2 regions of the Agromyces sp. Y575 genome follow, and region 1 is predicted to be linked to the other one. Evidence: predicted binding sites of a transcription regulator. Region 1 holds the regulator's gene; the other holds the start of a gene.
What was found. The regulator HrcA, encoded in region 1, represses chaperone genes, less so after heat shock. The targets are predictions, from matches to a motif close to TTNGCACTCGNNNNNNNCGAGTGCNAA.
Positions count from the first base shown of each region.

Region 2: groES (co-chaperone GroES) is a predicted target of HrcA. The motif match lies at 13,628-13,654, and genes of this name have one in related genera.

Region 1 is NZ_JCAIUI010000001.1:146,795-161,773, forward strand. It holds gene AC1C2U_RS00745 (ComEC/Rec2 family competence protein) at 1-2,237, shown strand, start outside; gene holA (DNA polymerase III subunit delta) at 2,264-3,292, shown strand; gene rpsT (30S ribosomal protein S20) at 3,433-3,693, opposite strand; gene AC1C2U_RS00760 (alpha/beta fold hydrolase) at 3,816-4,631, opposite strand; gene AC1C2U_RS00765 (response regulator) at 4,635-5,258, opposite strand; gene AC1C2U_RS00770 (sensor histidine kinase) at 5,255-6,481, opposite strand; gene lepA (translation elongation factor 4) at 6,561-8,429, shown strand; gene AC1C2U_RS00780 (DUF1990 domain-containing protein) at 8,585-9,223, shown strand; gene hemW (radical SAM family heme chaperone HemW) at 9,226-10,476, shown strand; gene AC1C2U_RS00790 (DUF4870 domain-containing protein) at 10,460-10,852, opposite strand; gene AC1C2U_RS00795 (DUF4870 domain-containing protein) at 10,987-11,376, opposite strand; gene hrcA (heat-inducible transcriptional repressor HrcA) at 11,589-12,611, shown strand; gene dnaJ (molecular chaperone DnaJ) at 12,667-13,767, shown strand; gene AC1C2U_RS00810 (16S rRNA (uracil(1498)-N(3))-methyltransferase) at 13,780-14,514, shown strand; gene AC1C2U_RS00815 (HIT domain-containing protein) at 14,539-14,913, shown strand; gene AC1C2U_RS00820 (PhoH family protein) at 14,900-14,979, shown strand, end outside.
Region 2 is NZ_JCAIUI010000004.1:210,159-225,137, forward strand. It holds gene AC1C2U_RS16925 (GuaB3 family IMP dehydrogenase-related protein) at 1-466, opposite strand, end outside; gene AC1C2U_RS16930 (ABC-F family ATP-binding cassette domain-containing protein) at 595-2,295, opposite strand; gene AC1C2U_RS16935 (MalY/PatB family protein) at 2,425-3,576, shown strand; gene AC1C2U_RS16940 (hypothetical protein) at 3,616-4,434, opposite strand; gene guaB (IMP dehydrogenase) at 4,552-6,054, opposite strand; gene AC1C2U_RS16950 (ABC transporter permease subunit) at 6,393-7,643, shown strand; gene AC1C2U_RS16955 (branched-chain amino acid ABC transporter permease) at 7,657-8,637, shown strand; gene AC1C2U_RS16960 (ABC transporter ATP-binding protein) at 8,627-9,538, shown strand; gene AC1C2U_RS16965 (ABC transporter ATP-binding protein) at 9,525-10,298, shown strand; gene AC1C2U_RS16970 (ABC transporter substrate-binding protein) at 10,520-11,824, opposite strand; gene rarD (EamA family transporter RarD) at 12,081-13,037, opposite strand; gene groES (co-chaperone GroES) at 13,258-13,554, opposite strand; gene AC1C2U_RS16985 (hypothetical protein) at 13,682-13,837, opposite strand; gene AC1C2U_RS16990 (class I SAM-dependent methyltransferase) at 13,877-14,979, shown strand, end outside.

The DNA.
Region 1 (14,979 bases):
GTGATGACCGCCGTGATGACCGCCGTGATCCGGATCACCACGCCGGGAGCACCTCGGTGCTCGTGCGGATGTCGGCGACGCTGCTCGTCACGCTCTCGGCGTGCGCGCTCATGGTGAGCGCCGCAGCACGCGGACTCGGCGCTCGCGAATCGTCGCCCCTCACTGAGGCGGCGCGGCATCACCGCACCGCGGAGGTCGTGCTCGAACTGACCGCCGCCCCGCGCGCGATGAGCACGAGCTGGTTCGCCAAGGGCGATTCACCACCATTGCGCGTCGAGGGCCGTGTCGTCGCCGTCGACGGTGGTGACACGCGGTCGGTACCGGTCGCGGCCGCCATTTCGCTCCCGACCCGCGAGCTGCAGCTGGGTGCGCGCATCGGGTTCGACACCCGGGTGGCCGCGCTCCCGAGCGCCGATGGCGCCGCCTTCCGGTTGAGTCCGACCGGTGACGTGCGGGTCCTGAGTGCACCGCCGCCGTGGTTGGGCTGGACGGTCGGCCTGCGCACCGGCTTCGCCGAGGCTGCGGGCGCGCTCGGCGGTGACGGGGGTGCCCTCGTGCCGGGGCTGGCGATCGGCGACACGAGCGCCGTCGACGATGGGCTCGATGCAGCGATGAAGGCCAGCTCGCTGAGCCATCTGACAGCCGTGTCGGGCGCCAACTGTGCGATCGTCACGGCCACGGCGTTCGCCTTCGCGGCCCTGCTCGGCGTGCCCCGATTCGTGCGAATCGTCGCTGCACTGACCGCGCTGGCGGGATTCGTCGTACTCGTGACACCCGAGGCGAGCGTCGTGCGTGCGGCGGCGATGGCGGTCGTGGTGCTCGTCGCCGTCGCAGTGGGTCGACCCGGAGGCGGCGTGGCGGCCCTTTCGCTCGCGGTCGTCGTGCTCCTGGCCGTCGACCCGTGGTACGCACGGGACTACGGGTTCGCGCTCTCAGTCTGCGCGACCGCCGGCCTGCTGCTGCTTGCTGCGCCGTTGACCGGCGCGCTCGCGCGGTGGATGCCGCTGCCCGTCGCCGCGGTGATCGGCGTGCCGCTCGCGGCCCAGTTGGCGTGCCAGCCGGTGCTCGTGCTGCTCGATCCCGCGCTCGCGCTCTATGGCGTCCCGGCGAACCTGCTTGCAGCTCCCGCAGCGCCGGTCGGCACCGTCGTCGGCCTCATCGGCTGTCTGCTGCTGCCGGTCCTGCCTTCCGTCGGGTTCGCATTCCTCCAGTGCGCCTGGCTTCCGGCGTCGTGGATCGCGCTCCTCGCCCGGGCGTCGGCTGCACTGCCGGGTGCGAGACTCGAGTGGCTGCCGGATGCCGCGGGCGCGCTGCTGCTCGCCGCCTGCACAGCGATCGCGCTCTGGCTCGTCCTCGACACGCGTCGTCGGCATCGGCGCCGACTTCGCGCGGTCGCGGCGGCGTCGCTGCTCATCGGACTCGCGGTGCCCGTCGGCGTGTTCGCGGGCGCACCTCTTCTCGGGGCGGCGACGAGGCCGGCCGATTGGGATGTCGCGGCCTGCGACATCGGACAGGGCGATGCCGTGTTCCTGCGCTCGGCGGGTGCCACGGCACTCATCGACACCGGGCCCGATCCTGCAGCGCTCGCTCGCTGCGTGTCGGTGCTCGGCGTCACGAGCATCGATCTGCTCGTGTTGACGCACTGGGACGCCGATCACGTCGGTGGAGCGTCGGCGGTGACGGGCATTGTCGGCACCGTGATCCACGGCCCGCTCGATGGCGAACGATCGAACCGGGCGCTCGGCCCATTGGTCGAGGCAGGTGCCGAGCCCGTCGAGGTCGTCGTGGGGTTCGGCGGCACACTCGGCGACGCGCGGTGGCGGGTGCTCTGGCCGAAACCGCGCGCCATGCCCGGCAACGACGCGAGTGTGGTGATCGATCTCACGACACCGAGCTACCGGGGCCTGTTCCTCGGCGATCTCGGCGAAGAGGCACAGGACCGGCTGCTGCGTTCTGCGAGCATCGGCCGGGTCGACCTGGTGAAGGTCGCCCATCATGGCTCGGCAGACCAGAGCGAGCGCCTCTACGACGAGCTCGACGCGACGATCGGCGTAATCGGTGTGGGCGCGGACAACGGATACGGGCATCCGACCGAGCGGCTGCTCGACCTCTTGCAGGCCGAGGGCACAGCCGTGGTGCGCACTGACCGCTCCGGTACCTTGTTGCTCACTGCCGAGGGCGACGGCTTCCTGCTCTGGAGCGAGCGGAGGGAAAGCGGTGTCGGTGCGGGCCCGTAGAATCGACGAAGAGAACGGGAGGTGCCGTGGCAGCGCGCACAGGGGCATCGGCCAAGACGAAGACGACGATTCCGCAACTCGCATGGCATGCGATCCGGCCCGCTCCGATCGTGCTGGTCTCGGGCGCAGAAGACGTGCTCGCCGAGCGGTCGATCACGATGCTGCGCGACTTCCTGCGTGGTGAAGATCCCGCGCTCGAGGTGAGCGACCTCGAAGCCGACGGGTATCGCCGTGGTGAGCTCATAACCCTCGCGAGCCCCTCGCTGTTCGGCGAGCCCCGTCTCATCCGGGTGAGCGGAGTCGAACGTGCGAGCGACGACTTCCTGCTCGATGCGCTCGACTACCTCGGGCAGACAGCCGAGTCGACCACGCTCGTCCTGCGCCACCGCAGCGGTGTGCGCGGTAAGAAATTGCTCGACGCTGTGCGTGCCGGCGGAGGGGGCGGCATCGAGATCGTCTGCGCCGAGCTCAAGAAAGACGCAGAGAAGCAAGACTTCGCGGCCGCCGAGTTCCGCGCAGCGGGCCGCAAGATCGCCCCGGGTGCTCTGCGCGCACTCGTGGGCGCGTTCAGCGACGACCTCCGCGAACTCGCTGCAGCGTGCCGGCAGCTCTTGGCCGACGCACCCGGCGACATCACCGAGGCGGTCGTGGCTCGCTACTACGGCGGGCGAGTCGAGACCAATGCCTTCGCGGTAGCCGACGCGGCCATCGCGGGTCGTCACGGTGAGGCGCTCATCGCCCTCCGGCACGCGCTCGACAGTGGCGCCGACCCGGTGCCCATGGTCGCCGCGTTCGCGATGAAGGTGCGCACCATGGCGAAGGTCTCGGGCACTCGTGGTGGGGGCGCGCAGCTCGCGGGCTCGCTGAGCCTCGCGCCATGGCAGATCGATCGCGCACGACGCGACCTGGTCGGGTGGAGCGACGAGGGGCTCGGTCGAGCGATCGAGGCGCTCGCGTCCACCGACGCCGCAGTGAAGGGCGCAGAGCGCGACCCGGTCTTCGCGCTCGAACGATTGGTCGGCGTGATCGCCTCCCGGGGTCGCGACCGCTCGTAGCGTCGCGTCGTGGGGGCCACCGGCTCACGACGGCGGCTTGGGCTGCGTGCGCTCCCAAGCCGTGTCGTCCGAGCACATATCGACGAACGACGAAGGCCCTGACACATCCGTGCCGGGGCCTTCGTGGAGTACGTGTCGCGTCAGAGCGCGGCGACCTGCTTCGCGATCGCCGACTTTTTGTTCGCGGCCTGGTTCTTGTGGATGACGCCCTTGCTGGCCGCCTTGTCGAGCTTGCGGGTCGCGGCGCGGAGGGCGGTCGTCGCCTTCTCCTTGTCGCCCGAAGCAACGGCGTCGCGCGTTGCGCGAACGGCGCTCCTCACTTCGCTCTTGACGGCCTTGTTGCGCTCTTGCGCCTTGAGGTTCGTGCGGATGCGCTTGATCTGCGACTTGATGTTTGCCACGTGGAGTTCGTCTTTCGTTCTTGTGCGGGTACCGGATATGCCGAGCGAAGGTAGAGGGGCCTCGCCGGCGAATCGTGCGGGGTGGGACCCACACGGAAGCCAACAGGCAACGATACCAGCTCTCAGCGGGAGTCACCAATGCGCTCGCGCGCGAGTCGGGCGGGGGATGTCTCGTGCGATCCGTGGCTCGCCCTGCGTCGCTCGGCGCCGGCGGCACGTCGGTCGAGTTCGGCGACCGCGCCGAGCACGATCGCGGCGAAGTCGTCTGGCCGGATGAGGCTGACGAGGTGGGTGGCACCGGGAATGATCACGAGCCGCCCGTCGCGGGCGGCGCGGAGCATCCGGCGCTCTTCGAATCGGAAGTGGTCGAAGCGTCCGTTCACGAACCAGACGGGTGCGTCGACATCCGCGAGCGCGGCCTCGGGGTCGAGTCGGCCGACCGCCTCGAGCACTGGCGCCATCACATCGAGCGCGACGCCGCCCGCGAGCACGTCGTCGGCGGCGCTCGGCGAGAGGAAGAGTCGGGCCATCGCGTCGTTGAGGCGACGCCCATGGTCGGGCATCGTGCCGATTGCGGCGGCGAGACGGCGATAGCCGTCGAGGGCGACGCCCCGCGGGCGCGTGCCGCACGACGCCGCCACGAGCCCGTCGAGACGGCCGGGATGGTGCGCGGCGTACTCGATCGAGATGTAGCCGCCGAGACTCAGGCCCACGAGAAGCCGCGGGATCGCAGTTTCGGCGGCGACCGGGTTCAGCGCAAGGTCGATGCTCCGCAGTGCCGCTTCGAGCGAGAAGGGTTCGCCGAGCCGCGTCCCGTGTCCGGGCAGGTCGACGGCGACCGCCTCGATGTCGTGCGCGGCGAGCAGCTCGAGCTGCCTTCGCCACATCGTCGACGAGGTGCGAAGTCCGTGCACGAGCACGACGCGGGCGCGAGGCATCCGTCAGCCCGCCCTGATCGCGCCGATTTCGCGGGCCCGTGCCACCGCAGCGGTGCGCGAACCGACGCCGAGCTTTGTGAAGCTGTGCACGAGATGCGACTTCACCGTCGCCTCGCTCAAGAAGAGGGATCTGCCGATCTCGCGGTTGGTGCGCCCTTCCGCGACGAGCGAGAGCACCTCGGCCTCTCGTACCGTGAGCCGCTCACCGCTCGCGAGCGACGCGTCGAGGCGCGAGGAGACCCCGGGTGCGAGTGCGGCATCGCCGACCGCCGCCGCGTGAACCGCGGCGATGAGTTCGGCAGGCGGTGCATCCTTCAGCAGGTAGCCGCTCGCGCCGGCCTCGATCGCGCCGAGGATGTCGGCATCAGTGTCGTAGTTCGTCAGCACCAGTACGCGGGGCGAGCCCGGTTGCGAACGAATTCGACGGGTCGCCTCCGCGCCCTGCATGGCGCCGGGGTACTGCAGGTCCATGAGCACGAGGTCGACTTCGGATGCCGCAGCGAGCCGTACCGCGTCTTCGGCCGTCGTCGCCTCGCCGACCACCTCGAGGTCGGGCTCGCTCTCGAGCATCGCGCGGATACCGGCACGCACAACGGGATGATCGTCGCTGAGCAGCAGCCGGATCACGGTGCCACCACCGGGATGCGAACGGAGACCGCGGTGCCGTCGCCGGGTGTCGATTCGATGTCGATGCTCCCGCCGAGGGCCTCGGCGCGCTGCCGGATGGCGCGGAGGCCGAAGCCGGCCGAGGCCGCGGCAGTGGGGTCATCGGCGTTCGAAGCACTGAAGCCGATGCCGTCGTCGACCACGTCGAGCGCGATCTCGTCGCCGAGGTAGCTCAGGGTGACGGATGCGTGGGCGGCATCCGAGTGCTGGAGCACGTTGGCGAGTGAACCCTGCGCGATGCGTAGGAGTGCAGCCTCGGTGGACATCGGCAGGAGGATCGGATCGCCGCTGGTGCCGAACTCGACCCGCAACGGTGTTCCCGCCTGCACCGACTGCTCGGTCGTGGCCTCGACGAGTCGCCGGAGCGCGGCGGGCAGCGTCTGCGCATCGAGCGAGGGCGGCGCGAGCTCGCGGATGAATCGCCGGGTCTCACCGAGATTCAGTGCTGCGGTCTCGCGTGCGAGCTGCAGCTTCTCTTGAGTCGCGGTGTCGGTGACATCGCGCTCGGCCGCGTGGAGCAGCATCTGGATGCTCGACAGGCCCTGCGCCACCGTGTCGTGGATCTCCTTGGCGAGGCGCTCGCGTTCGGCGAGTGTGCCGGCCTCCCGGCTCGCCGACGCCAACTCCTCGCGAGTGGTCATGAGATCGAGGATGAGCGCCTGGCGCTCCTGTGTCTCCTGCGCCATCGCGCGGTACCCGAGCCCGATGACGATCGCGACGCCGGCACTGATGAGCGGGCCGAGGATCGAGCCGACATTGAATCCGAGGTGGGTCGCGGTGCCCCAGACCGAGAGACCGAAGGTGAGCACGACGAGCGGCACGGCGATCGGGGCCGCGAGCACGTGCAGTTCGAGGAAGAAGAGCGGGAAGGCGAGGAACGCCGCATCGGGTGTCAGCGCCGACATGCCGACCCAGAGCATGAGAAGCCCGATCAGCCAGACCACTCGCGCCCAGGTCGGTAGGTGGCGGTGGGCCGCCGCGATGCCGGCGCCGTACCAGGCGAGGAACGCGACCGCGAGGATCGTGACGGAGACTTCATCGGGCGAATCGGCGAGCAATGCCCGCACGACGACGAAGAGCGCGAGTCCCACAACGAGCACGTGCAGGCCGAGCCGGAGCGCGGTGAAGACCGGACGGAGCGCCGAGGGCGCCACGTGCGCGTCAGGGATCTCGATCACGGCCATTTGCTCCGAGCGTAGCCCGGGGGCCTTGCGCGGGGCATCCGTCGAAAGTCTGAACGGAAGTCATGGGAGAATCGACTGGATGTCTCCGAGAGCTGCTAACCCGCCGGTGCCTGCCGCCACCGACCCCGCGCTGATCCGCAACTTCTGCATCATCGCGCATATCGACCATGGCAAGTCGACCCTTGCCGACCGCATGCTCGGAATCACCGGTGTCGTGAGCGATCGCGACATGCGTGCCCAGTACCTCGACCGCATGGACATCGAGCGCGAGCGCGGCATCACGATCAAGAGCCAGGCTGTGCGCATGCCTTGGGCCCTTCGACAGGCTCAGGGACCGGATGTCTCCTACGCCCTGAACATGATCGACACCCCGGGCCACGTCGACTTCAGCTACGAGGTCTCGCGTTCACTCGCTGCGTGCGAGGGCGCGATCCTGCTCGTCGACGCTGCACAGGGCATCGAAGCACAGACGCTCGCGAACCTCTACCTGGCGCTCGAGAACGATCTCGAGATCATCCCGGTGCTGAACAAGATCGACCTGCCGGCGGCCGATCCCGAGAAGTACGCGAAAGAGCTCGCCGACCTCATCGGCGGTTCGCCCGATGACGTGCTCAAGGTCTCGGGCAAGACCGGTGTCGGTGTCGAAGAACTGCTCGACCGCGTCGTCGAACGCATCCCTGCGCCGGTCGGCCGAGCGGATGCCCCGGCGCGCGCGATGATCTTCGACTCCGTCTACGACAGCTACCGCGGCGTCATCACCTATGTGCGCATGATCGACGGCCACCTGAAGCCGCGCGAGCGCATCCAGATGATGTCGACGAGGGCGACCCACGAGATCCTCGAGATCGGCGTGAGCGCCCCCGAACCGACCCCGTCGAATGGTCTCGGCATCGGCGAGGTCGGCTATCTCATCACCGGTGTGAAAGACGTGCGCCAGTCGAAGGTCGGCGACACTGTCACGACCGCCGCGAAGCCGGCCGCCGAGGCGCTGCCGGGCTACACCGAGCCGCTGCCGATGGTCTTCTCGGGTCTCTACCCGATCGACGGCAGCGATTATCCCGAGCTCCGCGAGGCGCTCGACAAGCTGAAGCTCTCCGATGCCGCGCTCGTCTACGAACCCGAGACCTCGGTGGCGCTCGGCTTCGGGTTCCGCTGCGGATTCCTCGGCCTGCTGCACCTCGAGATCGTCACCGAGCGCCTGGAGCGCGAGTTCGGGCTCGACCTCATCGCCACGGCGCCTTCGGTGATCTACGAGGTCACGACCGAAGACAAGAAGACCGTCACGGTCACCAACCCGAGCGAGTTCCCGACCGGCACGAAGATCGTCGAGGTTCGCGAGCCGATGGTGCGAGCCGCGATCCTCGCGCCGAAAGACTACGTCGGCACGATCATGGAGCTCTGCCAGTCCCGTCGAGGTGCGCTCATCGGCATGGAGTACCTCGGTGAAGACCGGGTCGAGATCCGCTACAACATGCCGCTCGGCGAGATCGTCTTCGACTTCTTCGACCAGCTGAAGTCGAAGACCGCAGGGTATGCCTCGCTCGACTACGAGCCGACGGGCGACCAGGCCGCCGATCTCGTCAAGGTCGACATCCTGCTGCAAGGCGAGCAGGTCGACGCGTTCAGCGCGATCGTGCACCGCGACAAGGCGTACGCCTACGGCGTGCTCATGACCGGTCGCCTGCGTGAACTCATCCCGCGCCAGCAGTTCGAGGTGCCGATCCAGGCGGCCATCGGCGCTCGCATCATCGCGCGCGAGTCGATCCGTGCGATGCGCAAAGACGTGCTGGCCAAGTGCTACGGCGGTGACATCAGCCGCAAGCGCAAGCTCCTCGAGAAGCAGAAGGAGGGCAAGAAGCGCATGAAGATGGTGGGTCGCGTCGAGGTTCCCCAAGAGGCGTTCATCGCAGCGCTCAGCGGCGACGTCGAGAAGAAAGACAAGAAGTAGCGTTCCGTTCGTCGCCGAGCGCTGATCGCGATGACCACGAGCCGCAGCCAGAACGGTCACAGGAGACATCCGTAGAATCGACGGATGCCTGCCGCCCGATCGCCGCGCCCGACCCGCACGCCCGTCAGGTGCCGCACCACAGGAGAGGCCGCCAGATGACCCGCCGAAGCACGTTCACGGACCAGTCGGTCACCTACGGGGCGATCGGGGCGACCCTCGCTCCCGACCTGCTTCGGTATCCGCCCGCCGGGTATCGCCCTGCCGAAGACGCGGTACGTCTGGGGTCGGGTGTCGACCGCTTCGAGCGCGCTGCTGAAGCACTCATGAGCTGGGGCATCCAGCGCGGTGCAGGCTTCGAGGTGACGGATGTCTCGGCCGGCACCGGTGCGCAGTACCCCGGCATCGTCTACGACGTCGAGGGGTCGCCGCTCGGCGAGCAGCCCGCCCCGCGCAGCGAGGAGCGCTTCGGGGCAGACGGCACGCCCTGCGTCGCCGCGGGAATGACCGCCGTGCTGCAGCGCAAGCGCCGGTTCGGTGCCGCGAAGACCCCTGTGCTCGTCGTCTACGTCATCGACGAGCCCGACCGCATCGGGTTCGCCTACGGCACGACGGGTGACGGTCCCGAGAGCGGTGAGGAGTCCTTCATCCTCGAGCGCCGCGACGACGACACGGTGTGGCTCACGATCCGATCGATCCTTGCGACCTCGGCCGTTTCGGCCCCGATGCAGCGCAAGCGCCGGCGCGAACTCACGAAGCTCGAACTCCGGGCGTTGCACCCTGCGGGCGGCGCGTAGGCGTGGCATCTGCGCTGCCTCTCGGCGATCCAGCACCGGCCGACGGGCTCCTGCCGGCATCGGCCGCCGTCGGCGCTGGCCAACGTGCGTTCGGCGTGTACATCCATGTGCCGTTCTGCCGGGTGCGCTGCGGCTACTGCGACTTCAACACGTACACCTCCGATGAGCTTCGCGGTGCGAGGCAGGTAGATTACGCCGACCATGCGATCGCCGAGGTGCGGATGTCGCGGCAGATGCTCGCGGCATCCGACCTGCCTGAACGCCTCGCGTCGACCGTCTTCTTCGGCGGCGGCACGCCGACCCTGTTGCCCGCGGCCGACCTCGTGCGGATGCTCGACGCCGTGCGCCAGGAGTTCGGCCTCGTTCCGGGCGCCGAGGTCACGACCGAGGCGAACCCCGACTCCGTCGGGCCCGAAGATCTCGTGCGACTCGCCGAGGGCGGGTTCACGCGTGTTTCCTTCGGCATGCAGTCGGCGGTGCCGCACGTGCTCGCCGCGCTCGACCGCACGCACGACCCGGCGCGGGTGCCGCTCGTCGTCGGCTGGGCACGCGACGCGGGCCTCGATGTCAGCCTCGACCTCATCTACGGCACGCCGGGGGAGTTGATGTACGACTGGGAGCGGAGCCTCGACCAGGCGATCGCGCAGCGACCCGATCATTTGAGCGCCTACGCCCTCATCGTCGAAGACGGCACGAAGCTCGCCCGGCAGATCCGTCGCGGCGAACTCGCGGCTCCGTCAGACGACCTCGAGGCGGACATGTACGAGCTCGCCGACGAGCGGCTCGCCGCAGCGGGCTACGAATGGTACGAGGTCAGCAACTGGGCGACGGATTCCTCGCATCGCTCTCGTCACAACCTCGGGTACTGGCGCGGCGACGACTGGTGGGGCGTGGGTCCCGGCGCGCACAGTCACGTGGGCGGGGTGCGCTGGTGGAACGCGAAGCATCCCTCGGCCTATGCCGATCGGGTGACCGCGGGCGTGTCACCGGCGGTGGGCAGGGAGGTGCTCGATGCGCCGACCCGCGAGACCGAACGTGTGATGCTCCTGACGAGGATCCGCGAGGGAATCGTCATCGCATCGCTGCACGCGGGTGGGCGTCACGCCGTGGCGGGTCTCATCGCCGATGGCCTCGTGGACGCGAAAACCGCCCTCTCCGGTGAGTTGGTACTCACCAGAAGAGGGCGGCTGCTCGCTGATGCCGTGGTCAGGCGCCTGCTCGACGAGTCGTCGGAGCTCAGCTCACGAACTTGATCGCGAGCGGGTAGGTGTAGGGCTGGCCCTGGTTCGCCTTCACTGCGGCGATGATGCTGAAGACGATGTTGACGATGTAAACCGCGATCAGCACGAAGATGCCGATGATGACGAAGGTCAGGATGGTGCCGACGACGTAGGCGATCGCCATGGTGATCTGGAAGTTCAGCGCCGTCGCGGTGTGCGCGCGCACGAACGGGCCCTTGTCCCTCAGGATGAGGTAGCCGACCAGGGCGGGAACGAAGCTGAAGAAGATGCCGCCGATGTGGATCAGCGTCGCCCAGAGCTTCTCGTCGGACGGGCTGAGCTGCGCGCCCTGCTGGTAGGGGTTCGCCGGCGGTGGCGGCGGAGGGGGAGGCGGGGTTGCGTCAGACATGTTGTCTCCTTGATCGGGTCGCCCGAAGGCGCGATTCGGCCTCGTCGCACGACGGGCGAGCTTTCAACCACCCCATGCTGGCACAGTGGCGCGCGCCGGGTGCGGAATTCGCCCGGCGCGCTTGGCCCGGCCGACTACTTGATGAGGCGGATCGCGAACGGGTAGCGGTAGTGCTGGCCGTCTTTCGTCTTGAGGAACGCGATGATCGAGAAGACGACGCTCACGATCCATGCCAGCCACACGACGAGGAAGCCGATGAGGATGAACGTGAGGATCCAGCCGACCACGTAGGCGATGAGGATCGTGATCTGGAAGTTCAGCGCCTCTTTCGCCTCGGTGTTCGTGAAGGAGCCCCGGTCTTTGAAGACGAGCCAGATGATGAGGGCCGGCAGGAATCCGAGGATGCCGCCGAGGTGCGCGAACGAACCCCACTGCACGTCTTGATCGGGTGCGAGCGGTGCAGCGGCGACGGGTTGGGCGGGCGGAACGTTCTGATCGGGTGCAGGTGAGTTCGGATCGGTCATGGCGGGTGCCTTTCGGGGTTCTCGGGTGAACCGCGTCTCGCGCGATGGGAAGATCGCATCCAAGGGTGACTCGCGGGATACCCATAAGCTAGCGCCGTCGCCTCGCTGCTGGCAACGGCCTCGTCGCAGGATGTCGCGATATGATTGGCACTCACTCAGAACGAGTGCTAAGTCTCAGAATGAGTGCTCAGCGTCAGACGGAAGCGAGGGTCATGGTCTCCGAACGCAGCCTCGCAGTGCTGCGCGTGATCGTTCAGGACTACGTCGCATCACGCGAGCCCGTCGGGTCGAAGACGATCGTCGAGCGGCACGCCTTCGGGGTGTCTGCAGCGACGATCCGCAACGACATGGCCCTCCTCGAAGAAGAAGAGCTGATCGCAGCTCCGCACACGTCTTCGGGTCGCATCCCGACCGATAAGGGCTACCGGGTCTTCGTCGACCAGCTCACCGACGTGCGCCCGCTGACCTCTGCCCAGCGTCAGGCGATCGAGACGTTCCTCGGCGAGTCGAGCGACCTCGACGAACTGCTGGCCCGAACCGTGCGCCTCATCGCCCAGCTCACCAAACAACTCGCGGTCGTGCAATACCCGAGCTTCGGCAGTGACCGCGTGCGTCACGTCGAACTCGTCTCCCTCGCACCCGATCGGGTGCTCTGCATTCTCATCACCGACTCGGGCCAGGTCGAGCAGCGCCTCGCCGAACTCGAGGAGCCGGTCGACGAGCGCACACTCGATGCGCTGCGGGCGCGGCTGAACAAGATCGCAGGGGGCCGGGCGATGGCGGATGCCGCTGAGGCGCTCTCGGGCGAGATCGACAGCGCCGACCAGCGGCACGCCGCTGTGCTGCACACGCTCGCAACGACGCTCGCCGAGCAGGCGCGCGCGCAGCGCACCGAGCGCCTCGTCGTGGCCGGGGCAGCGAACCTCGTGCGCACCGAGCAGGATTTCGCCGGATCGATCCTCGGCGTCATCGAGGCGATCGAGGAGCAGGTCACCCTGCTGAAGCTCTTCGGCGAGATGGCGACCGATGAGCATTCGGTGACCGTGCGCATCGGGCGCGAGAATGCGTCGTTCGGACTCGGCGAGACCTCGGTCGTCTCGAGCGCCTTCGCGATTCCCGGGCGCGATATCTCGCGACTCGGCATCGTCGGGCCCACCCGCATGGACTACTCCACCAGCATGGCGGCCGTTCGCGCCGTCGCACGCTACCTCTCCCGCACGCTCGGCGAGAGCTGAACCCGCCGCCCGTCGCACCCGACCGGCATCCGGCAATCGAAAGGACATGCCCTCCGTGGCCGACCATTACGAGGTCCTCGGCGTCTCGCGCGACGCCACACCCGACGAGATCAAGAAGGCGTACCGTCGTCTCGCCCGGGAGCTCCACCCCGACGTCAACCCGGGCGCCGAGGCATCCGAGCGATTCAAAGAGGTCACGCACGCGTACGACGTGCTCTCCGATGCCCGGGAGCGCGAGCAGTACGACCACGGAGGTCAGGGCGGCTTCGGCGGCGGTCAGAACTTCGGCGGCTTCGGCGACATCTTCGAGACGTTCTTCGGGGCCGGCCAACAGAGCCGCGGCCCGAGGTCGAGGCGGGAGCGCGGTCAAGACGCGCTCATCAGGGTCGAGGTGGGCCTCGAAGAAGTGATCTTCGGCACGCACCGCGACATCGAGGTCGACACGGCGGTCACGTGCGAGACGTGCCACGGCTCGTGCTGCCAGCCGGGCACCTCGCCCGTCACCTGCGACATCTGCCATGGCACCGGATCGATCCAGCGCTCGGTGCGTTCGTTGCTCGGCAACGTCATGACCTCGAGCCCCTGCGGCACCTGCCGCGGCTACGGCACGATCATCGCGACGCCGTGCGTGACCTGCCAGGGGCAGGGCCGCGTGCGTGCGCGTCGAACGGTGCCGGTCGATGTCCCCGCCGGTGTCGACACCGGCGTGCGCCTCCAGATGCCGGGCTCCGGCGAGGCCGGCCCCGCCGGCGGTCCGAACGGCGACCTGTATCTCGAGATCAAGGTCAAGAACCATGAGGTGTTCAGCCGCAACGGCGATGACCTGCTGTGCACACTCGAGGTCGCGATGACCGACGCGGTCCTCGGCACGACGGCCAACATCCCCGCGCTCGACGGCGACGTCGAGCTCGAGCTGAAGGCAGGGCTCCAGAGTGGCGAGATCCTCACCGTGAAAGACCGAGGCGTCACGCGGCTGCGCGGTGCAGGCCGCGGCGACCTGAAGGTCGGCGTGCAGATCGTCACCCCCACGAGGCTCTCCTCGAAGGAACGCGAGCTCATGCAGCAGTTCGCAGCCTCGAAGAAGGCGCCCGAGCCTGAACTCAGCCACTTCCAGCAGGGCATCTTCGCCCGGCTGCGTGACCGGTTCCTCGGTTAGGCGGATGCACCGGTGAGCCACCTCTACCTCGGCGAATCGCTCGACCTCGCGACCGTCGTATCCGGCGGCACCGTCGCGCTCTCCGGAGACGAGGCGCGGCACGCCGTGACCGTCTCAAGGGTGCGAACGGGCGAGCGCATCGCGATCGGCGACGGCCATGGCACGCTCGTTCACGGGATCGTGGCCTCGACGGGTGCGCGTGAACTCGAGCTCACCGTCGACGAGGTCATCGCCGAACGGCCGCCGGCACCGCGCATCACCCTCGTGCAGGCTCTGGCGAAGGGTGACCGCGACGAACTCGCGGTGCAGGCGGCGACCGAGCTCGGCGTCGACGCGATCGTGCCATGGGCGGCGAGCCGCTCCGTCTCCCGGTGGGAGGGCCCGAAAGCCGAGAAGGGTCGCCTGCGATGGGCTTCGATCGTGCGCGAGGCCGTCAAGCAATCGATCCGCGCCTGGTTGCCTGTGGTCTCGCCGGTCGCGACGACCGCGCAGCTCGCCGAGCGACTCGGCGGGCAACGGATGCTGCTGCTCGAGCCGACGGCGACGGCGATGCTGACCGACATCCGGCCCGATGGGCGTGATCTTGCGCTCGTGGTCGGTCCCGAGGGCGGCATCACCCCGGCCGAGTTGGAGCGCCTCACCGCTGCCGGTGCCGAACCCGTGCGGCTCGGGGCATCCGTGCTTCGTACCTCGACGGCCGGGCCGGCCGCGATCGCTGTGCTGAACGCGGCACTCGGGCGGTGGTGAGGCATCCGTCGCTACGATGGTGGAATGACCTCGTCCCGCGCAGAACCGACTCTCTTCGAGCGAATCGCCGCTCGTGAGATCCCCGCGCGACTGGTTGCGGAGACCGACCGCATCATCGCCTTCCACGACATCGCGCCCAAGGCGCCGGTGCACGTCGTGGTGACCCCGAAGTCGGGGGAGTACCGCGATGTCGTCGAGCTCGCGGCCGGCGACCCGGGGCTCCTCGCCGAACTCGTCGAGGTCGCGCACGGCGTCGCCGACGAACTCGCCGACGGCCAGTTCCGTCTCGTCTTCAACACCGGTGCCGCCGCCGGTCAGACCATCTTCCACGTGCACGCGCACGTGCTCGCGGACAGCCGTGACGGCGGTCTCGAGGAGGCCACGCTTGCCGGTGAGTGACCCCATCGGCGCCGGAGACGCCTCGCAGCCCGCCGAGGCCGACGAGGAACGGCTCAGCATCGACGG
Region 2 (14,979 bases), on a different contig from region 1:
CGCCGGCGGCGACCACGGTCTCGTAGAGCTCTTGCGTGCGCTGGGGCGAGAGCGCACCGGCGACGGTGACGCCCGCGGCGCGGATCTCGGCGAGACGTGCCGTGACGAGCTCAGGCTTGATCGGCTCGGAGTAGAGCTGCTGCATGCGCGCCGTGGCATTCTCGGGTGTGAGATTGCGGATCTCGGCCAGCACGGGCTCGGGTTCTTCGTAGCGGGTCCAGAGCCCCTCGAGGTCGAGCACGCCGAGACCGCCGAGCTGCCCCATCATGATCGCGGTCTGCGGCGAGACGACGGAGTCCATGGGCGCCGCGAGGAACGGGATGTCGAACTGGTAGGCGTCGATCGACCATCCCACCGAGACGTCTTCGGGGTCGCGGGTGCGCCGGCTCGGCACGATCGCGATGTCATCGAATGCGTAGACGCGCTGGCCCCGCTTGGAGCGGCCGATCTCGATCTCCTGAGTCACCACTCAACCCTACCGAACCGACTCCCGCTGAGCCGCGGGTCGAGGAGGAGCGCAGCTTGTCTCGAAACCCACGACGGGGTTTCGTGACGCTGCCTCCTTCGTCGGCTGCTCCTCAACCCACTGACCGCTCAGCGGGCTCGCGCGACGCGCGTCTCGTCCCACACCGGGGCATCCGACTCGTAGACCTCACCGTCGCCACCGAAGACGAGGAACCGGTCGAACCCGCGCGTGAACCAGCGATCGTGAGTAACGGCGAGCACCGTGCCGTCGAAGCGCGAGAGCCCCTCCTCGAGCGCCTCGGCCGAGACCAGGTCGAGGTTGTCGGTCGGCTCATCGAGCAGCAGCAGTGTCGCGCCCGAGAGCTCGAGCAGCAGGATCTGCAGCCGAGCCTGCTGACCGCCCGAAAGCGAGTCGAAGGTCTGCTGAGCGGATGCCACGAGCCCATACCGATCGAGGGCGGAACTCGCCGCCTCGCGTGCCATGCCGTCGCGGTTCGCATCACCGCGGTGCAGGATGTCGAGCAGGGAGCGACCGCGGTACTCGGGGTGCTCGTGGTTCTGCGCGAACCAGCCGGGCACGACCCTGGCGCCGAGCACCACCCGGCCGGTGTGCGGCACACGTGCGAGCGTCTCGCCGACGGTCGTGATGTGCCCGAGCGTGCGATCGGGCTCGGTGCCGCCGCCCGCGAGCAGGCGCAGGAAGTGCGACTTGCCCGAACCGTTCGAGCCGAGCACCGCGACCCGGTCGCCGTACCAGACCTCCAGGTCGAAGGGCTTCATCAGGCCCACGAGTTCGAGACGCTCGCCGACGACCGCGCGCTTGCCGGTGCGCGAACCCCGGAGTCGCATCGAGACGGCCTGCGCGGGCGGTCGCTCTTCAGGCGGCCCAGCCTCTTCGAACCTGCGCAGCCGGGTCATCGCGGCGTGGTACCGCGACGCCATGTCGGCGTTGTACTTCGCCTTGACCTTCAGCGTTGCGACGAGGGTCTTCAGTGCGGCGTGCTGCTCGTCCCAGCGGCGGCGTAGTTCGTCGAGCCGCTCGAAGCGTTCCTCTCGTGCGCGGTGGTAGCCCTCGAAGCTGCCGCCGTGCACCCAGGCCGTGTTACCGGCCGCGCCGAGCTCGAGCGTCACGATGCGGTCGGCGGCACGAGCGAGCAGCTCTCGATCGTGCGAGACGAGCAGCACGGTCTTGGGAGTGGCCCGCAACTGCGATTCGAGCCAGCGCTTGCCCGGCACGTCGAGCGAGTTGTCGGGCTCGTCGAGCAGCAGCACCTGCTCGGGGCCACGGAAGAGCGCCTCGAGCGCGAGCCGCTTCTGCTCGCCGCCCGAGAGTGTGGCGAGTTCGCGCCACTTCGCCCGCTCGAACGGGATGCCGAGTGCCGCGATCGTGCAGTGGTCCCACACGACCTCCTGCTCGTACCCGCCCGCTTCGGCGTACTCGGCGAGCGCGGTCGCGTACCGCATCTGCGCCGCGGTGTCGTCGCGTTCGATGAGGGCGTTCTCGGATGCCTCGAGCTCGATCGCCGCCGCTCGAACGCGAGTCGGCGCGACCGAGACGAGCAGGCCCGCGACCGTGGCGTCGGTGCCCTCCACTGTCTGCCCGGTGCCGACGAACTGGTCCATCACGCCGAGACCGCCATCGACCTGCACGCTGCCCTCGTCGGGGCGCAACTCGCCGCGGATGATGCGAAGCAGCGTCGACTTGCCCGCGCCGTTCGCGCCGATGAGGGCGGTGGTCGCGGCATCCGTCACCCGGAAGGCGAGGTCGGCCAGCAGCGGCCGGCCGTCGGGCAGCGAGAATGAGACGCCGTTGACGTCGATGAAACCCATGGGTATGTCCGTTCGGTACGCGGCTGGGCGAATTCACCCGGTGCCGCACCGCCCGACGGGCAGCCGACCAGACTAGCGGGTCGCACCCACCCTCTGCCACCCGCGGCCGTTCTGCGGCAAGCTGGAGGCATGCAACGCACTGCCGCAGAGCCACTCGACGCCCTCCGCACGCGAACCAGCGCGAAGTGGCGCCTCTACCCCGCCGATGTGCTGCCCTTGCCCGTCGCCGAGATGGACTATCCGCTCGCCGAGCCGATCGCCGCGGCTCTGCACGCGGCGATCCGCCGCTCCGACACGGGGTACACGGCGGGGAGCCTGCCGGTCGCCGAGGCGTTCCAGGGCTTCGCCGCCGCGCGACTCGGCTGGGACGTCGATCCGGCGCGGGTGACGTGCACCGCCGACGTCAGCATGGGCATCGTCGAGGTGCTGCGCCGGGTCACCGCCCCGGGCGACGGCGTCGTGATCACCCCGCCGATCTATCCGCCGTTCTTCGACCTCGTCACCGAGGCATCCGGCCGAGTGGTCGAGGTGCCGATGCTCGGCGGCATCGACGAAGGCTGGTCGCTCGATCTCGACGGCATCGACGCCGCGTTCGCGGCCGGCGCCCGGGCGATGGTGCTCTGCAACCCGCACAACCCGATCGGCCTGGTTCCGGATGCCGCGCAGCTGGCCGCCCTCGCCGCGATCGCCGCCCGGCACGGCGTCACGATCGTCTCCGACGAGGTGCACGGTCCGCTCGTACAGCCGGGGGTCTCGTACACGCCGTTCCTCACGGTCTCCGACGAGGCCCGCGAGCACGGCGTCGCGGTGACCGCCGCGACCAAGGCATTCAACATCGCCGGCCTGAAGGCGGCGCTCATCGTGACGGCGAGCGAACGCGGCGATCGCGTGCGCGCCTCGCTGCCGTACGAAGTCGAGTGGCGCATGAGCCAGTTCGGCTCGATCGCCTCGATCGCGGCGTTCCGCGAGGGCGGGCCATGGCTCGACGGTGTGCTCGCGAGCCTCGACGACAACCGGCGGCTGCTCGCCGAACTCATCGCCGACGAGCTGCCGGGAGTGCGCTACCGCATGCCCGACGCGACCTACCTCGCCTGGCTCGACCTCTCAGCTCTCGGCTGGGGTGACGACCCCGCCGCCTACGCGCTCGAACACGCCAAGGTCGCGCTCGGCATCGGCCCGACGTTCGGCGCGAGCGTCGGCATCGGGTATGCCCGGCTCAACTTCGCGTGCACGCCCGAGGTGCTGTCCGAGGCGATCACGCGCCTCGCCGACGCGCGCTGAACTCGGGTCGCGACGTCGCCGCACGGAATGGGTGCCGCCTCATCGCGGCGGATTCGTGATGAGACGCGTCGAGCAGCCCGTCTCACCGGGCATGAGCCATTCGGGCGTGAATCCGCCGACCCGCTCGGGAACTCCGTCGATGTCACGCACGACGACGAGACAGTCGGTGGGCGAGTCCGACAGGCCGACGGCGGCGATGAGCTGCTGCTCTGCGAAGTCGGCCTCACTGCGATAGGCCTCCGCCGGAAATCGCTTCGCCAACTCGGCCGCGAGTGCGCGCGCGCCGGCCCCGCTCGTCTCGGCATTCCCCACCATCTCGAGCAGCGCGACCTGCTCGGCATCGGCGAGCGCGGGCGGCTCGGTCGGGGTCGGCCTCGCGGGCGGCTGCAGTCCGTCGCACGGGAGCGCATCGAGGGCCGCGTCCTCCGAACCCCGCTGCCCCGTCACCGTGATTCGATAGCAGCGAACGGCCGACCCCTCCGAGTATCCCCGGCTGCCGAAGGCGTTGGGCGAGTACGCCTCGGCCTTCGCTGCGACGCGGATGTCGACCACGGCGACGCGGTCTCCCCGCGTCGTTCCCTCCCAGCCGAGCGCGTCGACCCGGATGTGGACCGGCGCCACCGCCCACATCGTCGGTTGCGGGTCGCCCGGCCCCGGGGTGAACTCGGCGGCGAGCCAGTCAGCCTCACGATCACGCGACGCATACGGCTCCATCCGGTCGGCGATGTCGGCCGCAACCTGGTCTGCCGTGTCACCGGCGACATCCTCGCCCGTGCGTGACGCGCAGCCCGCGAGCGAACCCACCGCGACGGCGACGAGCAGTGTCGTCGCAGCTGAACGCCATCGCCGATTCCCCATGGGGGAACGCTAGCGGGGCGCGCATGCGCTCACGGGGATGTGCGCGTGCGGTTCCCGCGAAGCCGTCGCCGAGGCGGGGGAACCGCGTCGCCGTATCGTCGAGCCGTGCCGGGCGCGTCAGCGGGTGTAGTTCGGCGCCTCGACGACGATCTGCACATCGTGCGGGTGGGACTCCTTGAGCCCCGCCGGTGTGATGCGCACGAACTTGCCCTTGGTCTTCAGCTCGGCGATCGTGCGGGCGCCGACGTAGAACATCGACTGGCGCAGCCCGCCGATGAGCTGATAGGCCACGGCCGAGAGGGGGCCGCGGTACGGCACCTGACCCTCGATGCCCTCGGGGATGAGCTTGTCATCAGACGGGACATCCGCCTGGAAGTAGCGGTCTTTCGAGTAGGAGGTCTTCTGCCCACGCGTCTGCAGTGCGCCGAGCGAGCCCATGCCGCGATAGGCCTTGAACTGCTTGCCGTTCTGGAAGACGAGCTCCCCCGGACTCTCGGCCGTGCCGGCGAGCAGCGAGCCGAGCATGACCGTGTCGGCGCCGGCGACGAGCGCCTTCGCGATGTCGCCCGAGTACTGCAGCCCGCCGTCGGCGATGAGCGGCACCCCAGCGGGCCTCGTGGCCTTCGACGCCTCGTACACGGCCGTGATCTGGGGCACGCCGACACCCGCGACGACGCGCGTGGTGCAGATCGAGCCCGGACCGACGCCGACCTTCACGGCGTCGGCACCCGCGTCGACGAGCGCCTGGGCGCCCTCCCTCGTCGCGACGTTGCCGCCGATGACGTCGATGTGCGCGAACGTCGGGTCGGTCTTCAGTCGCCGGATGATGTCGAGCACGCCGGCCGATTCACCGTTGGCGGTGTCGACGACGAGCACGTCGACCCCGGCGTCGCGCAGCGCCTCTGCACGCTCCCACGCATCACCGAAGAAGCCCATCGCGGCACCGACCCTGAGGCGGCCCTCGCTGTCTTTCGTGGCGTTCGGATATTGCTCCGACTTGTCGAAGTCCTTGACGGTGATGAGGCCGGTCAGGCGACCGTCTTCGTCGATGAGGGGCAGCTTCTCGATCTTGTGCTTCGCGAAGATCGCGAGCGCCTCGTCGGGGTTCATGCCGACGCGGCCCGTGATGAGCGGCATCTTGGTCATGACCTCGCTCACCGAGGTGGTGGGCTTCTCGAAGTCGGAGACGAAGCGCATGTCGCGGTTCGAGATGATGCCGACGAGCTTGCCGTCTGCGTCGACGACCGGCAGGCCGCTGACCCGATACGTCGCGCAGAGCGCGTCGACGTCGGCGACGGATGCCTCGGGCGTCGTCGTCACCGGATTGGAGACCATACCCGACTCGCTGCGCTTGACCCGGTCGACCATGTCCGCCTGATCGGCGATCGACAGGTTGCGGTGCAGGATGCCGATGCCGCCCTGACGGGCCATGGCGATCGCCATTCGTGCCTCGGTCACAGTGTCCATCGCGGCGGACAGCAGCGGAGTCGCGACGGTGATTCCACGGGAGAGGCGCGACGTGGTGTCGGCTTCACTCGGGATCACATCGGTGTGGCCAGGCAGCAGGAGGACGTCGTCGTAGGTGAGTCCTGTGAGTCCGAACGGGTCGGCCTGGTCCATATCGCTCCTCGTGTCGAGTTATGCCCGAATGCCGCGCGCCAAGGGTCAGGCGTGCAGTACCAATGTTAAGCGAGTTTGCATCTGAGCCATTCCCGGATAACAATCGAACGCCGTTTGCCTCATGTGCGAAACGTATGAGACATAATCGGCACGTACTGTCGACGACGTTGTCGACAGTAAAGGACCGAACCCTGACGGCCACCAGCTCGAGGGGCGCCCTTGGAGGTGCAGTGAAACCCACACGAATGCTCGCCCAACGGTCTCCAAGGAGGTGGCTCGTCCTCCTCGGAATCCTTTTGTCCGCACTCACTCTGTCCGGCATCGCAGCGTCCCCTGCGATGGCGGAGGATGGGAGTACGGCCCAGGCCACCGAGCAGGCAGAGCCGACAGAAGAGCCCGAAACGGAGTTCGAGTACCACTTCCGTGGAAACGTGCAGTACGACGGTGAACCCCTCGAGGGTGTCCAGATCACGGTCGAGGGCAACGGCTTCGAGGCCGAGACCGAGACCGACGCCGACGGACGGTGGGAGGTGGGAATGCCCGAGAAGGAGGGCACCTTCATCGTCACGCTCGACGAGGACACGCTTCCCGAGGGTGTCATCGTCGCCGAGGAGGGCGGCGCAGAGCGCGAGGCGACGTTCGGGCTGACGCGCAACGCGTCGGTGAACTTCTTCCTCGGCCAGGGCGAGCGCGTCACCGTCAGCTTCTGGGACCAGTTCTTGGAACGTGCAGTGAACGGGCTGAACTTCGGGTTGCTCCTCGCGCTGGCGGCGGTCGGGCTCTCGCTGATCTTCGGCACCACGGGATTGTCCAACTTCGCCCACGCAGAGCTGATCACGTTCGGCGCGCTGATGACGTTGACCTTGGGGAGCACTCTCGCGCTGCCTATCTGGCTCGCCATCATCATCGCGGTGATCCTCAGTGGCTTGCTCGGTTGGGGACTCGATGCTGCGATCTGGAAACCTCTCCGAAAGAAGGGCCTCGGTCTCATCCCGCTGATGATCGTCAGCATCGGTCTGTCGCTCGCTTTGCGGTACACCTACCAGTACTTCTACGGCGGCCAGACCCAGCAGCTCGTCGGCGCGACGGGCGTCGCCCGATTCTCGCTCGGCCCGATCTCGCTCAGCTGGATCGACGTTGCGAGCATGGCGACCAGCGTCGTCGTACTGCTCGCCGTCGCCTACTTCCTGTTGCGGACCCGCATCGGAAAGGCGACCCGGGCTGTTTCCGACAATCCCAGCCTCGCCGCCGCGAGCGGCATCGACGTGAACTTCGTCATCCGCATCGTCTGGGTACTCGGCTCAGCGCTGGCCGGCTTGTCGGGGATCCTCTGGGCGTATTTCCGGCCGGGTGTCAGCTGGGACATGGGCTTCCAGATCCTGCTGCTGGTCTTCGCCGCGGTGACGCTCGGTGGCCTCGGCACCGCCTTCGGTGCACTCCTCGGCGCCGTCATCGTCGGACTCTTCGTCGAGTTGTCGACGCTGTGGCTGCCAAGCGACATGAAGTACGTCGGTGCGCTGGTCATCATGATCGTGGTGCTGTTGTTCCGACCACAGGGCATCCTGGGTCGTCGAGAGCGAATCGGATAGGAAGGGGAAGACCATGGACTGGGGAGCAATCTTCGGAAACGCGGCCGTCGAGCTGATCAGCCCGACCACTGCTGCATACGCACTTGCCGCACTGGGTCTGGCGATCCACTTCGGCTTCACGGGCCTCCTGAACTTCGGTCAGGCAGGGTTCATGCTGCTCGGCGCATACGGATATGCGATCCCGGCTCTCAGGCTGGGCTGGCCGGTGTGGGCGTGCATCCTCACCGCGGTCGCGACATCCATCGTGTTCGCGCTCGTACTCGGCATCCCGACGCTGCGCCTGCGCGCCGACTATCTCGCAATCGTGACGATCGCCGCCGCCGAGGTGCTGCGGCTGATCTTCACGACCAACGAATTCCAAGCGGTCACGGGCTCGGCGAACGGACTCTCGGAGTACCAGACCGGGCTCCTGGCGTTCAACCCGTTCCCGCCTGGGCGATACGGCTTCGGCCCGTTCATCTTCGACAATCGTGTCTGGTTCTTCCTCGTGCTCGCGTGGATCATCGTCGCCATCGCCGTGGTGCTCACGTGGCTCCTCATGCGCAGCCCGTGGGGCCGCGTCCTCAAGGGCATCCGTGAAGACGAAGACGCGGTGCGCGCGCTCGGCAAGAACGTGTATTCCTACAAGATGCAGAGCCTGATCATCGGCGGTCTCTTCGGCACCTTCGCCGGCATGATATTCGTCATGCCACGCGCGGTCGTGCCGTCGTATTTCCAGCCGACGCTCACGTTCTTCATCTACGCGATCCTGCTGCTCGGCGGGGCCGCGACCATCCTGGGGCCGATCCTCGGGTCCATCGTGTTCTGGGTGCTGCTCTCGTTCTTCTCGGGCTTCATCGCCCGTGCAGTCGAGGCCGGGTGGCTGCCCTTCATGACGCAGGTGCAGGCCGGTCAGATCCGGTTCATCCTCGTCGGAGTGGCGATCATGTTGATAGTGGTGTTCATGCCACAAGGCATCCTCGGAAACCGAAAGGAGCTCGCTTTTGTCAAATGAACAAGCCTCCTCGAAGCCGGTCAAGTCGACCGGGCTCCACGTCGGCGACCCGGCGCCCGGAGTCAAGAAGGTCGACCCGATCCTGGTCGCCGACAGCGTCAAGCGAACGTTCGGCGGCCTCATCGCCGTCGACGTCGAGCACGTCGAGATCCCCCGCGGCGCGATCACCGCACTGATCGGGCCGAACGGTGCCGGCAAGACCACGTTCTTCAATCTCCTGACCGGATTCGACCGGCCGGACACGGGCACCTGGTCGTTCGAAGGACGACCGCTCGCCCACGTGCCGGCCTACCGCGTGGCACGCATGGGCCTGATCCGCACCTTCCAGCTGACGAAGTCGCTCGGCCTCCTGTCGGTCATGGACAACATGAAGCTCGGCGCGAAGGACCAGATCGGTGAGAATCTGTTCCGCTCGCTCATTCCCTCGCTCTGGCGCAAGCAAGACGGTGAGATCGAAGAGAAGGCGCTCGATCTCCTCACCCGGTTCAAGCTCGACGCGAAGAAGGACGAATACGCGGCGAGCCTGTCGGGCGGGCAGCGGAAGCTCCTCGAGATGGCCAGGGCGCTCATGAGCGACCCGACATTGGTCATGCTCGATGAGCCGATGGCCGGGGTGAACCCCGCGCTCACCCAGTCGCTGCTCGACCACATCCTGAACCTCAAGGCCGAGGGCATGACCGTGCTCTTCGTCGAGCACGACATGCACATGGTGCGCCACATCGCCGACTGGGTCATCGTGATGGCCGAGGGTCGTGTCGTCGCCGAGGGCGATCCCCACGTGGTGATGGAAAACCCGGCAGTCATCGACGCGTACCTCGGGGCCCACCACGATGCCGACCTCGGCAGCACCGACAGCGAGCACATCGAAGTACTGAAGGAGCTCATCGATGACGAACAGTAGCCCAGCACCGGCGGTCGCCGAGCCGCCGGCCACCGATCTCGTCGTCGACGTGCGCAACGTCGTCGCGGGGTACCTGCCCGGAGTGAACATCCTCAACGGATGCTCGCTCACGGCCGCGCCCGGCGAGCTCATCGGCATCATCGGCCCGAACGGCGCCGGAAAGTCGACGCTCCTGAAGGCGATCTTCGGTCTCGTGAAGGTGCGCGAAGGCGGCATCTACCTGCACGGCGAAGAGATCACCAACCTCCAGGCGAACAAACTCGTCGCGCAGGGCGTCGGTTTCGTCCCGCAGACGAACAACGTGTTCCCCTCGCTGACCATCCAGGAGAACCTCGAGATGGGCATGTACCTGAAGCCGAAGGGCCTCAAGGAGCGGCTGGAGTTCGTCACCGAGATCTTCCCCGAACTCGCGAAGCGTCTCGGCCAGCGTGCCGGCTCACTCTCGGGCGGAGAACGGCAGATGGTCGCCATGTCGCGCGCACTCATGATGGGTCCCCACGTGATGCTGCTCGACGAGCCCTCTGCCGGGCTCTCGCCCGTGCGGCAAGACGAGGCGTTCCTCCGGGTCAAGGAGATCAACAAGGCCGGCGTGACGACCATCATGGTCGAGCAGAACGCACGCCGCTGCCTGCAGATCTGCGATCGCGGATACGTGCTCGACCAGGGCCGCGACGCCTACCACGGCACGGGCCGCGAGCTGTTGAACGACCCGAAGGTCATCGGCCTCTACTTGGGAACGCTGGGCCAAGACGACGACTGAGCACGGCACGACACGAAGAGGGGCGGATGCTGCGGCATCCGCCCCTCTTCGCATGCCACGGCTGCCGCGAAGGTCCCGGCCGAAACCCGGGCCCCGCACCAGTCGCAGCCGGCACTCGCAGCCACCGCACGCCGCCACCGCCCGCAACCACCGCACACCGCCACCGCACGCAACAGGGCCCCGACCGAAGTCGGGGCCCTGTCGTTCACTCACTCAGCGGATCAGCCGTCACCGATGCGCTCGTAGGTGTTGTCCTCGAGGTACTGGAAGATGCCGATGGTGGCTTCCGTCGGGTCTCCGTTCTCATCGAAGGTGATCGGGCCCGAGGGGCCGTCGTAGTCGATCTGCTTGCCCTCTTCGAGGAGCGCGACGCCCTCTTCGTAGCTCGTGACCTTCTCGCCGTCGCCTGAGCCGCCCGAGACCTGACGCAGGTACTTGGCGATCTCGGGGCCCTCGGTGCTGTTGGCCGCGTACGCCGCCAGCGAGAGAAGCACGACCGCGTCGTACGACTCAGCCGCGTAGCTGAAGTCGGCCAGCGCGGGGTCGACCTCGAGCAGACGGTCGGTGAAGTCACCGAGCGTTCCAGTGTCGAGACCGGGGAGCGTGCCCTTCGAACCGGCCACGAGGCCGGGGGCGAAGTCTGCACTGTAGTCCGACAGGTTGCCGTCGACGAAGTACAGCTGGTCATTCGGGTAGCCCGCACCGACGAGCGCCGGCGTGATGATCTTCGCCTGGTCGAACGTGATCAGTGCGATCGCGTCGGGGTTGGCAGCCGTCACTTCGGCGATCTGAGCGTCGAAGCTCGAGTCGCCCTCGTTGAAGAGCGCCTCTGCGACGACTTCACCGCCGGCCGCCTCGAAGGCGGTCTTGGTGAACTCCGCGAGACCCGTGCCATAGGAGTCGTTCAGCACGATCAGGCCGAGCGTCGCGTTGCCGTCTTCGGCGATCAGGTTGCCGAGCACCTCGCCCTGGAGCACGTCGGAGGGAGCGGTGCGCCAGAAGAGTCCGTTGTCGTTGTACTCGGTGAAGTCGGCCGAAGTGTTCGCCGGCGAGAACTGGATGACTCCTGCAGCGACGATCTGGTCGATGACGGTCTTCGAGACGCCCGACGACGCTGCACCGATGATGGCCGACACGTCTTGCGAGAGGAGGTCGGTCACGGAGACGGTCGCGGTGTCGGTGGTGGTGTCGCCCGAGTCGCGGAAGATGATCTCGACGCCGAGACCGGAGTCCGCGACCGCGTTGACGTCATCGGCACCGAGCTGAACGCCGGCCTCTTCGGGCGGGCCGAGGAACGCGAGCGCACCACTCTGCGGAAGGATCGTTCCGAGCTTGAGCGACAGGTCGCGCTCGCCCTCGGCGATGGGCAGCGCGTCGCCGGTGTCGGCAGGTTCGTCGGAATCGGCGGGGGCGGGGGCACCCGAACTGCACGCGGTGAGGAGAAGGGCACTGACGCCAGCGATGGCGATGCCCGTCCAGGCTGCGCGAGCCGAGCGCGAGGCCGAGGCCTTCGCGAATACGCTCATGTTGCTCCTTGGGACTGAAGGAAATTGGTACACAATGCAGCGCCATGGTGACGCCGTTGTTTGACAGTATTCCGCGCCAATGGCGGAAACAAGTCAGGGCGGTCACAACCGTGTAACACCGCGGCAATCGTTATCTCGCCGACACCTCCCCCCGATACGGCGCACGGAATCAGCGAGGAGGCCCCTATTCGCGCGGAATTCGCGCGTCAGCGGCATCCGCTCGCCTGCTCGGCGCCCGGCCCGCGCGGAAGGGGGGTCACACCGGCTCGACGACCACCCGTCTCGACGCGCGGACCCCGCGGAGCAGGTCGATCGTCAGCACGATGAGCGCCACCCAGACGAGCCCGAAGCCGATCCAGCGCTCGAGCGGCATCGGCTCGTGCAGCACGACGACGCCGACGAGGAACTGGATGAATGGGGCGAAGTACTGGATGAAGCCCATGAAGATGAGCGGCAACCGTCGGGACGCCGCCGCGAAGAGCAGGAGCGGCACCGCGGTGACCGCGCCGAGGCCGATCAGCAGCACCGTGTGCCAGACGCTCACCGTGCCGATCGTGAGCCCCGTCGTCATGGCGACGAACACGAGCTGCACGACGGCGAGCGGTGCGAGCCAGACGGTCTCGATCGTGAGCCCGGAGACCGCGTCGACCTTCGGGCCGACACGCTTCTTGATCAATCCGTAGAAGCCGAACGAGAACGCGAGTACGAGTGCGATCCACGGCAACTGACCGTAGCCGAACGCGAGCACCACGACCGCGACGATCGAGATGCCGACCGCGATCCACTGGGTGAGGTTGAGGCGCTCGCGCAGCACGAGCACGCCGAGGAAGACCGTGACGATCGGGTTGATGAAATAGCCGAGTGAAGCCTCCACGACCTGGTTCGAGAGCGTCGCGTAGACGTAGGTCTGCCAGTTGATGAAGATCAAGATGCCGGCGAGCCCCATGATGAGCACGATGCGCCGATCGCGGAAGAGCACGGCGAGAGGTCGCCAGGCGCGCGTGATGGCGATGAGCAGGGCGCAGAACACGACCGAGAACAGCACTCGCCAGGCCACGATCTCGAACGGCCCGGCAGGCGCGAGCGCGATGAAGTAGATCGGGAGGAATCCCCACAGCCCGTATGCGCCGATCGCGAAGAAGAGGCCCGAGCGGCTCACCCCCGTAGAGGGATGCGCCGGAGGGGACGTCTCGATCTCGGGGCTGGATGACACCAGCACAGACTACGCCCGGCCGGCACCCCTCGAGCGTACGGTTCCGGTCGCTGCACCGCCCGCATTCCGACACGAACGGCACGCAAGATGGGACGGTAAGCGAGGAGCCGCGAACGCGAACGAGCGGGTGACCGGATGCCGCGACATCCCATCACCCGGAACGACGACGAGGCCCGGATGCCCCCACTGGGCATCCGGGCCTCGGATGAATCGTGTCGCCCTAGCGGACGACGACTGCGAGCACGTCGCGAGCCGACAGGACGAGCAGGTCGTCGCCGTCGAACTTCACCTCGGTGCCGCCGTACTTCGAGTAGATCACCTTGTCGCCGACCGCGACGTCGAGCGGGATGCGGTTGCCGTTGTCATCGATGCGACCGGGGCCCACTGCCACGACCTCGCCCTCCTGGGGCTTCTCCTTGGCAGTGTCGGGGATGACCAGACCCGATGCGGTGGTCTGCTCGGCGTCGACCTGCTTGATGACGATGCGATCCTCGAGCGGCTTGATGGAAACCGACACGGTTGACCTCTTTCTTGACGAAGACTGGTTGGCAGCCTCAGAGCGAGAGTGCTAAGCCGAGTCTAGGCCCGATTTGGCACTCGTGCAACGTGAGTGCCAGCCCGTTCAGCCATAGGCGAACGCTGCCTCAGCGCGATGCCAGCGTGGCCGCCGGGCTGCGGATCAGCAGCGCATCGCTCAGCCGGCGACGCGATGCCAGCGTGGCCGCCGGGCTGGGGATCGGCATCGCTCCGCCGGCGATGCGATGCGATGCCAGCGTGGCCGCCGGGCTGCGGATCAGCATCGCACCGCTCCGCCGGCGATGCGATGCTAGCGTGGCCGGGTGGATCGCGCTGAACTCGTCGAACTGCTCTCGCCAGAGGGCCTCACGCTGCTCGACGGGCTGCCCGAATGGGACTCGAAGGCCGACATCGTCAAGACCGTCGCCGACCTTCGCAAGCAGGGGCATCGGCCCAGCCTCGTGGCCGCCGTGCTCAGCCAGGCCAAGCTCCGCGGGAAGGCTGAGGCGAAGTTCGGCCCGTTCGCCTCGCGGATGCTGTTCACCGAAGCCGGTCTCGAGCAGGCGACGCGGTTGAAGGTCGCGGCGCTGCACGCCGGGCGCTTCTCGCGGGCCGGTGTCGGCCATGTGGCCGATCTCGGCTGCGGCATCGGCGGCGACGCCCTCGCCATGGCGGCGATCGACCTCGAGGTCACGGCGGCCGAGGCCGATGAGGTCACCGCGGCGATCGCCGCGTACAACCTCACGCCCTTTCCCCGGGTGCGAGTGCTGCACGAGCAGGCCGAGCGGGTCGCTCTCGGCGGCATCGATGGGGCCTGGCTCGACCCGGCGCGACGCACGACCGCAGGCGGCACCACGACGAGAATCACGGATGCCGCCGACTACTCCCCCTCGCTCGACTTCGCCTTCGGGCTGGGTGAGCGCATGCCCACCGGCGTGAAGCTCGGCCCCGGCACCGATCGCGACGTGATCCCCGCAGAAGCAGAGGCGCAGTGGGTCTCGGTCGACGGCGACCTCGTCGAGCTCGGGGTCTGGTTCGGGTCGGTCGCCCGTCCCGGCATCCGCCGCGCTGCCCTCGTAATCCGCGGTGATGCCGCCCAAGAACTCACAGCGGGGGCCGACAGCGAAGATGCACCGGTCGGGCCGCTCGGAGACTACCTGTACGAGCCCGACGGCGCCGTCATTCGCGCGCGGCTGATCGGTGATCTCGCGCGCGCCCACGGTGCCTGGATGCTCAGCTCCGGCATCGCGTACCTCACCGCCGACACCGCGTTCGACTCGCCGTTCGCTCGCGGGTTCCGCGTGATCGAACGGCTGCCCGCCGACGAGCGCCAGCTGCGCCAGGCGTTGGCGGCACGGGACATCGGCACGCTCGAGATCAAGAAGCGCGGCACGGATGTCGACCCCGCCCGACTGCGCACCCGGTT